One region of the Thalassotalea agariperforans genome, then DNA from elsewhere that is predicted to be linked to it. Evidence: predicted binding sites of a transcription regulator. Region 1 holds the regulator's gene; each other region holds the start of a gene.
The links. The regulator LexA, encoded in region 1, represses DNA repair genes until DNA is damaged. The targets are predictions, from matches to a motif close to TACTGTATNNNNATACAGTA.
Positions count from the first base shown of each region.

Region 2: a site for LexA is predicted at 1,222-1,241, ahead of recA (recombinase RecA). Genes of this name have one in related genera too.
Region 3: a site for LexA is predicted at 1,816-1,835, ahead of recN (DNA repair protein RecN). Genes of this name have one in related genera too.

Region 1 is NZ_JBQMWH010000004.1:65,058-68,809, reverse strand. Features, by position in the region: gene ACSLUO_RS07575 (HD domain-containing phosphohydrolase) at 1-928, opposite strand, end outside; gene lexA (transcriptional repressor LexA) at 1,319-1,933, shown strand; gene coxB (cytochrome c oxidase subunit II) at 2,298-3,752, shown strand, end outside.
Region 2 is NZ_JBQMWH010000001.1:423,240-426,991, forward strand. Features, by position in the region: gene ACSLUO_RS01925 (TonB-dependent receptor) at 1-917, opposite strand, end outside; gene recA (recombinase RecA) at 1,292-2,329, shown strand; gene ACSLUO_RS01935 (HAD family hydrolase) at 2,534-3,136, shown strand; gene ACSLUO_RS01940 (polysaccharide deacetylase family protein) at 3,266-3,752, opposite strand, start outside.
Region 3 is NZ_JBQMWH010000002.1:363,801-367,552, reverse strand. Features, by position in the region: gene ACSLUO_RS04790 (outer membrane protein assembly factor BamE) at 1-50, opposite strand, end outside; gene recN (DNA repair protein RecN) at 131-1,795, opposite strand; gene ACSLUO_RS04780 (GGDEF/EAL domain-containing response regulator) at 2,051-3,752, shown strand, end outside.

The sequences.
Region 1 (3,752 bases):
AAGTGATAGGTAAATTGAGCATATCTGAAATGGCATAAAGTAAATCAACGCCATAGCCATGAGGCTCGCCACCAACACTAAAGTCTATTGGTGGCCAGTTGCTTTCATTAGAAATTTTAATATTGGGGTATTTAGCTAATGTTTCCAGTTGAGCTGGATTTAACGTTAACGGTGCCAGTTTGGGTAAGGCGGATGTTGTCTGTTGTTGATTTGACGCAATTAATTCACCGAGCGCATTAAAAATATACATCTCGGTTGATAATTGATTTGATTGATGCTGACTGGCTAAATAATCGGATAAATTTGATAAGGGAATATCAGCAGCTAAAACAGTGTTACTGTTTTTTAACTTGATTGAGTACGTTTGACCGGGAGCTTGTAAATGGCTAAATAAATAAGGTTGTGTTTTGTGTACTTGATTGATTTGAGCTTGTTTAAACCAAACCCTTTCTTTAGGGTTGTAATTGGTCTTTTCTGTGTGAGTTACTCGTAACTTAAAGTTATGGTCGTAATAATGTGTTTGTTTTATCTTATCTTGAATATCAATTACTAACCATCGATCACTAATTGCTGCTTGATATTGTTGACGAACGGTTTCACTGGTCTTTAAGTTGATAACTTCATAAAAGTGGCCATTATCATAACCGACATACAAGGCATAAAGCAGTGGATTGGTTTCAATGATTTGTGACAACAAGGAGCGTAGGGCTGTTTTATCTTCACTGCTTTTATCAATAATTTCTTGGCTTTTAGATAAAATACGAACGGTATTTTCTGCATTTTCATTGATGCTTTTTAAATAATTTGCGGTATTTTGAGTGGTTAAATTAAAAAGCTTAACTCTAGATTCAATTGCAAGATTTTCACTGAAATAGTATTGCAGGCCGATAGCAATTGAAGCGGTAATAATCGTTGAGAAAATAAACACGCTCACCACGGTTAAGCGTATGGAAAACTTAATTCTTCTCTTGATTTGTTTTAATAATACTAACAAGTTATTAACTATCCATGTTATCTACTTAAACATAAAACTAGCATTAACAAATTAATAAGTATAGGTTTTTTGTATTATTTTTAGGCATGAAAATCATCGATATATTAACACCATTCTCTTCAATCAATGCCTTTCTTCTAATCCTTTAAATTCTTGCTAAGCGATTACTTTCTTATACGGATTGGTATAATACCTAGCGCTTTTAATATTGCTTGATTATTTTTACGGTTAAATAGCCGCTTTATTTTAAGTGATAGTTTACTTGAGTTTATATACAGTCTGTATATACTGACAGTTATCACTGTATAAAGTAACAGGAATAATATGCGTCCATTAACCCCACGACAAGGTCAAATATTTGATCTGATCAAAGAAAAAATTGCCGAAACCGGTATGCCGCCAACTCGAGCTGAAATAGCTGATTTTTTTGGTTTTAAGTCAGCAAATGCGGCAGAAGAGCATTTAAAAGCGTTAGCCAAAAAAGGCTATATTGAAATGTTACCAGGTACTTCAAGAGGCATTCGTTTAGCCGAAGAATTTATTGAAGAAGAAGGATTACCTTTGATTGGCCGTGTTGCTGCGGGTGAACCTATTCTTGCCCAAGAACATGTGGAAGAGCATTACAAGGTAGATGGCAGTTTATTTCACCCTCATGCCGATTATTTGTTGCGAGTTCATGGCGAAAGTATGAAAGATATTGGCATACTCGATGGCGACTTATTAGCGGTTCATCAAACCACGGATGTTAAAAATGGCCAAGTAATTGTTGCCCGAGTGGAAGATGATGTCACCGTTAAGCGCTTTAAGCGTGATGGTAATATTGTTTATTTACATGCAGAAAACGAAGACTTTTCACCTATTAAAGTTGATCTTGCCAGCCAGCAATTTAATGTTGAAGGAATTGCGGTTGGGGTTATTCGAAACGCCGATTGGATGTAAACTTATATTTATTTTTTGAAAAGGATTAATCTTGATCCTTTTCTATCTCTGTCTTTCTCATCATTTTTTCATTAATTTTCATCTAACACCTATCGTAGCTCCTTTTAGAGTTAATACTCCATTGATTTTATTGGCTTTTTAAAGTAATTGCTCAAAAATTAAACATTGACCTATGTCAATATTTGAGTAATTCTAATTCTGAAAGTGAACAAAAAAATAACTAAATAATTATAAAAGACAACGGCTTTCAGCCTTTTTGTCACAATAAAATAACCGATAAACAACAGAATATGAGTCAGTGGGCTGTGTATTACTCTGTGTGCTTATTTTGTTTTCTTTTAAAGGACAGAGGAGATGTCGAGTGATGAGACGTAACCTAGGTTGGCTGTTTTTGGGAAGTATTGTTTCCAGTTCAGCTTGGGCTGATATGCAACTAAACCTAACAAAAGGTGTTACTGCAGTTAGTCGTGAAGTTTATGATTTGCATATGTTAGTCATGTGGATTTGTACTGCCATTGGCGCTGTGGTGTTCGGTGCTATGTTTTGGTCGATGATATTCCACCGTAAATCAAGAGGTGTAAAAGCAGCTACCTTTCATGAAAGCACTAAGGTTGAAATTCTTTGGACCGCAATCCCTGTTGTTATTCTTATTGCAATGGCTGTACCTGCAACAAGTACGCTAATTGATATGGAAAATAATGACAATTCAGATATTACTATCCAAGTTACTGGCTCCCAGTGGAAATGGCACTATAAATATTTTGACCAAGATATTGAATTTTATTCCGTATTATCAACACCAAAAGAACAATATCAAAACCAAAATGGCAGCTCTGCCCAAAAAGGTGAACATTATCTGCTAGAAGTGGATAAACACTTAGTGATCCCGGTGAATAAAAAAGTACGTTTTTTAATTACTTCTGACGATGTTATTCATTCTTGGTGGGTACCCGCGTTTGCGGTAAAACAAGATGCCAATCCAGGTTTTATTAACGAAGCTTGGACGATTGTTGATGAACCCGGTATTTATCGCGGCCAGTGTGCTGAGCTATGTGGTAAAGATCATGGTTTTATGCCTGTGGTTGTTGAGGTAAAAACCGAAGCAGACTACGCCATTTGGCTTGATGAACAAAAAGCGTTAATTGCGCAAGCGGCAGCTGCTGAAAAAGCCTCATTAAATGCCACTTTAGGCTTAGATGAGTTGATGACATTAGGTGAGCAAACTTACATGGCACATTGTGCTGCTTGTCACCAACCAACCGGTTTAGGTTTACCGCCAGCGTTTCCTGCTTTAAAAGGCAGCCCAATTGCCTTAGGTGAGGCTGCTGCTCATATTGATATTGTGGTAAATGGTCGTGCTGGTACTGGTATGCAAGGCTACGGTAAACAACTGACGTTAAAAGAACTTGCTGCTGTTGTGACTTACGAACGTAATGCGTGGGGTAACAATACTGGTGATGCCATTCAGGCTGCAGATGTTGGTGCTATCGTAGGTACCGCACCGGTCGGTGAAGTTGAAGCGGTTGTTGCAGAGGTTAAAGAGCAAGTTGCTGACACCATTGAAGAACTCAGCCCAACCGAAGACTTAAATAAAACCTATAGCTTAGATGAAATGATGGTTATGGGTGAAGAAGTATATGCCAGCTCGTGTGCTGCTTGTCATCAAGCGTCAGGCGAAGGTATGGCGCCGGTATTTCCTGCTTTAAAAGCCAGCCCAATTGCCCTTGGCGATGTTAATACCCACATTGATATGGTGTTAAATGGTAGTGCTAAAAATCCGGCAATGGCAGCTTTCAAAGGTATGTTAACCAATACACAA
Region 2 (3,752 bases), on a different contig from region 1:
TCTGAGCCAAATTTACGTTGAAACCAAGACACAGCACCGGCAACCCCTAGTTGTGTATTGCCTTCAAGTTGATAAACATTGGTGTAACTACCTGAAAATTTAGGGCTGTTTTCTTCTACTAATGCGTTATAAGACGTTTGTGCGGTAAAGCTGTAGCTTTCATTTTCACGATCAAAAGCGCTTAAGCTTTTCACTTCAATTGAACCGCCAATAGCGCTGGCGTCCATATCTGGGGTAACGGTTTTACTTACTTCTAAACTTGAAATTAACTCGCTAGGGATAACATCCATAGCAACACTACGAATGCCTGCTTCTGGCGATGGTACGTTTAAGCCATTAATTGAAACGTTATTAAGGTTTGGATCAATACCACGAATACCAACAAAGCGACCTTCACCTTGGTCACGTTGAATAAACATACCAGGTAAACGTTGTAATGCTTCAGCGGCATTTTGATCGGGTAATTGGCCAATTGCATCACTACTTACTACTGACAATAAATTATCGGCTGTTTTTTGGCGATTATAAGCACCTGCTTGGCCTGAACGTTGGCCATAAACAATAATGTTATCCATGCCAGCATGTTGGCCGCCAATAACAAAATTTTTCTTAATAATTTTACCGTTAACGACGTTAATCGACTCTTTTATTTCAGCTGAGCCAATGTAGTTAATAACTAATGTATATTTACCTTCAGGTAGGTCGGTAAAATGAAATGAACCATCACGAGCGGTAACTGCGGTACGGTTAAGTTCTGCAATTTTTACTTGGGCACCTTCAAAATATACTTTGTTTTGTGAATCGGTAATACGGCCTTCAATATTATTTGCAGCAACATTGCCAGAGGTTAATGCCATACAGCCAGCAAAAGCTAAAGCCAGTGGTGTTAATTTAAATGTAGCGTTTGAGAGTTTCATGTTTTTCCATTTAATATTTTAGTGGATGTAATTTGTTTTTATGACGAGTACGCTACGGTAGAAAGATGACAATTATGTGGCTCCATAAAAAGTTCATCTAAACTTAATATTTATGTTTGGCAATATGGCAAAGTTTGAACTAGCTTGCCGACCAAATCACCATAAAGAGATATTTAATAGCTAAGCCCAAAAGCACTGTATGTTGACACTGTATAAATGACGGTGAATATTTTTTGTTTTATTTATAGTTATTAAAAACAATGTGTTAGTTAAAAAATTAAAAAATCATCATAAAAAAACTTGATACTGTACGACCATACAGTATACTGAGCCCAATTAAGAATATTTAGCCACTAATGAATACGGAGCTAACCATGGATCAAAACAAAGAAAAAGCATTATCAGCCGCCCTTAGCCAGATTGAGCGTCAATTTGGTAAAGGTTCTATCATGAAGTTAGGTGAAAACCGCAGCATGGATGTTGAAACAATTTCAACTGGTTCATTAGGTTTAGATGTTGCTTTAGGAGCAGGTGGTTTACCGCTTGGCCGTGTTGTTGAGATTTATGGTCCAGAATCAAGTGGTAAAACAACGTTAACATTAGAAGTTATCGCAGAAGCACAACGTAACGGTAAAATATGTGCCTTTGTTGATGCTGAGCATGCACTTGATCCAATTTATGCCGCTAAACTTGGTGTTAACATTGATGATTTATTAGTATCACAACCAGATACTGGTGAGCAAGCATTAGAAATTTGTGACATGTTAACTCGCTCTGGTGCTGTTGATGTGATTGTGGTTGACTCGGTTGCTGCGCTTACGCCGAAAGCTGAAATTGAAGGCGACATGGGTGATTCTCATATGGGTCTTCAAGCGCGTATGTTATCGCAAGCAATGCGTAAATTAACCGGTAACTTAAAACAATCAAATACCATGTTAATTTTCATTAACCAAATTCGTATGAAAATTGGTGTTATGTTTGGTAGCCCAGAAACTACCACTGGTGGTAACGCTCTTAAATTCTACGCCTCTGTTCGTTTAGATATTCGCCGAATTGGTGCGGTAAAAGATGGTGATGAAATTGTTGGTAACGAAACCCGTGTTAAAGTGGTTAAAAACAAAATTGCACCGCCATTTAAACAAGTTGAATTCCAAATTATGTACGGTGAAGGCATCAATAGTTTAGGTGAGTTAATTGACTTAGGTGTAGCTCATAAATTAGTTGAAAAAGCGGGTGCTTGGTATAGCTGTAATGGTGAGCGTATTGGCCAAGGTAAAGCAAATTCAATTAAATACTTAAAAGAGCATCCTGAAATGGCAAAAGGCTTAGATACTAAATTACGTCAAATGTTATTATCTAAAAACGTTGCAGAACCTGAAGTTGCCGATAAAAAAGAAGCGGTTGCTGAATAATAAATTAATCGCACAGCAGAGTTTTTCAAGACAAGCTTAAATACTGAATAAGTAAGTATGTAAGTTCAAATTGTTAAATTAAATTATTTAGTTAAGGCCAGAGCATATTATTAATGCTCTGGCCTTTTTTAATGTCATTGCCATCTTGGTATCGTAGAATAGAAAGACTTACAAAAAGTGAGCAGTCATTTATTAGGGGTTATTATGTACGAACAATTTGACGCTATTATTTTTGATATGGACGGTACCTTAATTGATAGCGGTCAGTTACATCAACATGCTTGGACACTAACCTTAGAAAAATACGGTATCCCGATTGAGCCAGCATTAATGCGTTCATTGGCAGGCGTACCAACTATTGATACCTTAGCGATATTAATTGAACGTTTTTCAGTGAATACATCAATTCCGTTAACAGAAATGAATGATTATAAGGAAGGTATTGTAGCTGCTACGTTTCAAGATTATGTGAAACCCACTAAACTTGCCGAGTTTGCTAAAGCGAATCAAAGTAAACGCCCTATGGCGGTTGGTACTGGCGCTTATACTCAGGAAGCAAAAAGTATTTTAACCTTATGTGGTGTGATTGATTTATTAGACCATGTCGTGGGAGCTGACCAAGTAAAGCAACCAAAACCGGCACCAGATACCTTTTTACGTTGCGCTGAATTGATGGGGGTAGCGCCTGAAAAATGTATTGTTTTTGAAGATGCTGAAGCGGGAATTCAAGCGGCTAAGGATGCTGGTATGTTTGTTGTTGATGTTTTACATGAACTACAAATTGAAAATGATTATTTTCTTTCTTAAATTTAACAGACGTTAGATAACTTATTAAATAAAAACTCGATTATATATGCTTGTTTAACTTATATAAATAACCGAGTTTTTTTATTAGCAGATAATTATTTAATTATTTCTTTATTAAAACTTGATAAGTTATTGTTGTGATTGCACAAAATTTAACGCTTCTTTCATCGTGGTAACCCAATACTCAGATTTATGCTGTTTTAAATAAGATAATAGTGTTTGATGGGCTTTATTGTCTGTTATTAAATAATCATCACCAACACCATGAAATAAGAATACCATCAGTTGATTTTTTTGCTGCGCTGCTTGTGCCATAGCAATTAATTGTTGACCGGTTTTATTATCAGATGATTGTGAACGAATTCGATAAAAATCCATGTCTTTGGGGTTATTTAACCCATCTTCTGTTATTGCCCTTGCACCTAAAAATAAAGGTTTAAGTTGATTGACTATGCTAGTGCCGTTAATTTCAGTATCGCCACAGGTATAAGCAAAAGTTCGTTGAGTTTCACCGTCGAGTGCTTGTAACAGGGTATTGGCAACTTTTAATTCTCTGATAAATTGGTTTACGCTATAGGCGTCCATATTACGATCTGGGATAACCCAATCTCGGCCA
Region 3 (3,752 bases), on a different contig from region 1:
CAGGCAGATAATAACGACAATAACGTGATGAAAATTAATTTGTTAACCATGAAAATAAAATACCTTTTTAATGAAGCAAGGCATAATAACGGAGCCTGCCTTGTTATTCAAAATAAATTATCGCTTTTTATTAACCGGCTAATAATTCTTTGGCATTAGCCAAACTATGCTCGGAAATTTTATTACCTGCTAATAAGCGCGCAATTTCTTGGACACGAGCTTGTTCACAAAGTTCAGTAACCGTTGTTTCCGTATGTTCACCATCGGTGAGTTTAGCAACAAACATTTGCTGATGACCTTTACAAGCCACTTGTGGCAAGTGAGTAACACAAATAATTTGTGTGTTTTGAGCTAATTGTTGTAGTTTTTCACCAACCATAGCAGCAGTTGGGCCACTGATACCAACATCCACTTCATCAAAAATCAGGGTCGGCGATACTACTTTTTTCGCGAGGATCACTTGCATGGCTAAGCTTATTCGCGACAACTCACCACCTGAGGCAACTTTATTCATTGCTTCTAATTTTTGACCTGGGTTTAGCGTTACTAAAAACTCAATATCATCTAAACCGTTAATACTAATTGTGTCAGCATGATCGTTTTTTACCGCAATGTTAAATTGGCCGTGGGGCATATTTAACTCTTGCATGCTGGCGGTAATTTTTTTGCTTAAGGTTGCGGCGGACTTTATTCGTGAGTTTGATAGTTTTTCTGCCGCGGCTTGATAATTTGTTTTGGCTAAATCAATGTCAGCATAAATATTTTCTAAACGCGTTTCATCGTGGCTCATTGCTGCTAGTTCAGCCGATAGGGTTTGATGAAATTGAGTTAAGTTTTCCGGTGCAATTTGATGTTTTTTGGCCAGTTGAACGGCTAACGAATAACGTTCTTCTAATAAACTAAAAGCTTCTGGATCTAATTCTAATTTATCATAGTAGTGTCTAAGGTCATTGTTTGCTTCTTCTAACTGAATTAATGCATCTGATATCATCGATGAAATATTAACAAGTTCATTATCAAAACCACTTAAGGCAGACATGTGATCATGACATTTGCGCAACGCATCTAATACATTAAATTGCTCGTCTTCAGATAGAATTTGTAAAGACGCTAAGGTTTGATTAAGAATGTCTTGGGCATTACTGTGGCGTTTGTAGTCATGCTCAAGTTGTAAAAACTCATCTGCTTGTAATGAAAATTCATCAAGTTCACGCACTTGATATTGCAGTAGCTGTTTTTTGGCTTCACGTTCACTTTTTGCTTGTTGTAAAGTATCTAATTCTTTGGTCAGTGTGTGCCATTGTTGATAGTAATATTTTACTTCATTTTGTAAATCATGGTGACCAGCATAAGCGTCTAACATACGACGTTGTTCGGTATTTTTTACAATCAGCTGGTGGTCGTGTTGACCATGAATATTCAATAATAAGCCGCCTAGCTCTTTTAATTGTGCAAGGGGAACTTGGCTACCATTGATGTATGCACGAGAACGACCTTCGGCTGAGATCACACGGCGTAAAATGCATTCATCATCTAACAGTAAATCATGATTTTTTAACCAGTTTTTTGCCGTGATATTTTTATTTATTGCAAAAGTCGCGGTTAATTCAGCTTTAGTGCAGTTAGGTCTTACGACATTGGCAACAGCTCTAGCGCCTAAACATAAGCCTAAGGCGTCAATAGCAATGGATTTACCCGCTCCGGTTTCACCGGTAATGGTTGTCATACCTTTATGCCATTCAAGCTCTAATGAACGTACGATGGCAAAATTTTGAATGTTTAGTTGTAAAAGCATAAATTAACCAATTTAAAAAGCACTGTTTGTATATACAGTAATTTATACAGTGTTTGTTTTTAATGCAAGTAAGAAATAAAATTTTTTTCTGCTATTTTAATTAAAACGGTTTAATTATATTTTTTTATTCAGCGCTAGCCCTTTAAAATTAAAGTCTGATCATATGTAAATAATAAGGGTTGAAAAGCAAGTAAAAAGCGCTTTAAACTGAATAAATAATAATAACTAAAAATGTAAATAGAATGAGTAGTCAATTTGATTATTTTATTAATTATTAAAAATGAGCAAATAAGGTTAGCAGCAGAACAACAGCTCCAAGCGTCTCAATATCAGGTTATTTCTGCTACTAATAGTCTTGACGGTATTTCAATTTTAAAAGTTAGAAATATTGATCTTGTGATCACCGAAGTTGCCATTGGTGATATTGACGGCTGGCGCTTAGCAAGGTTTATTCGTACTGGGGTGTTAGCTACCAGTCATGATGTTCCGATTGTATTGGTAACGGAAAATCACTGCGAGCGTATTGCTGAAACTACCGCAAGAATGTTCGACATTAATCGCGTTATTAGTTTTCAAGATATTTCCCACCTAGCCGAAGTTGCCCAGCAAGCACTAAACAATATTAATAATTTAAACATTCTCCCTAAAATTTTAGTCATTGAAGACACCGAAGATACCGCTAATCTTATTGTTCGAATGTTACAACATAAATTTCAACTTAAAGTTGCGAGTGACGGAATAAAAGGGCTTGAGGCATATAAGCAAGAAAAATTCGATATTGTTTTACTTGATATTCAATTACCCGGTATGTCAGGTGAACAAGTATTAGAGCATTTAATAGCGCTTAATCCTAAGCAAGTGGTTATTGCCATGACTGCCCATGGTACTGTGGATATTGCCGAATTGATGCTGATGAAAGGGGCGGCAGATTATATTCAAAAACCTTTTAAAGCCGAACAATTACGTAAAGTGTGTGATATTGCTGTAAAACGTGAAGACTTTATCATCTCCAATGAGCAGTTTTCAGCAAAAACGGTGGCTTTACTGAGTGAACAACAAAAATATGACTCTTTAGCTCAAACCCATTTTAGAATTTTAGACAGTTTAAATACCATCGTTATTGAGTTAAATGCAGCTGGCCGTATTACTTTTTTAAATCAAGCTTGGCATCAATGCACAGGCTATTTGGTTAACGAATCAATAGGACGACTATTTACTGATTTTATTCATTTTAGCAGTATTAATTTGATCGCTTATGTTGAAGAAAGTATTCAGTCGTTATTAACTAAAGTTAGTGAACATCAGGCAAATACTAGCCTTGAAATAAAGTTGGTCAATAAAACGAATGACTATTTTTGGAGTGAAGTTAATTTATCACCTTATTTTGATCAATATGGTGAATTATCTGGCATTGCCGGTACTATTGATAACATTAACATGCGCAAGCAAGCGGAAGAAAATTTAAAACACCTTGCTTTACATGACAAATTAACCGGCTTACATAATCGTTACTATTTCGATGAAGAATTAGCAAAAATTGCTAAAGTAAGTGCTAAAACAGGCATTGAATACGCACTTTTGTATGTTGATCTTGATCATTTTAAAGTGATTAATGACACTCAAGGCCATCATAAAGGTGATTTAGTATTAAAAGAAATAGCCAAATTATTAGCTGAGCATATTAATCAAGGTGATGTGTTGTGCCGGATAGGTGGCGATGAATTTGCAATTTTATTGCCAAAAACAGATCTATTATTGGCTGAAAAGCTAGCACATGAGTTGTGTAATACCATTGCCGACTGTTGTTTTCAGTATGAAGAACAAATTTATAAAGTTAGCTGTAGTATAGGTATTTCATTAATTAATGGTGAACAGCACAACAGCGAAATTTACCTACAACAAGCTGATATTGCGATGTTTGCCGCCAAAGAAAAAGGACGTAATCGAGTTCACATTT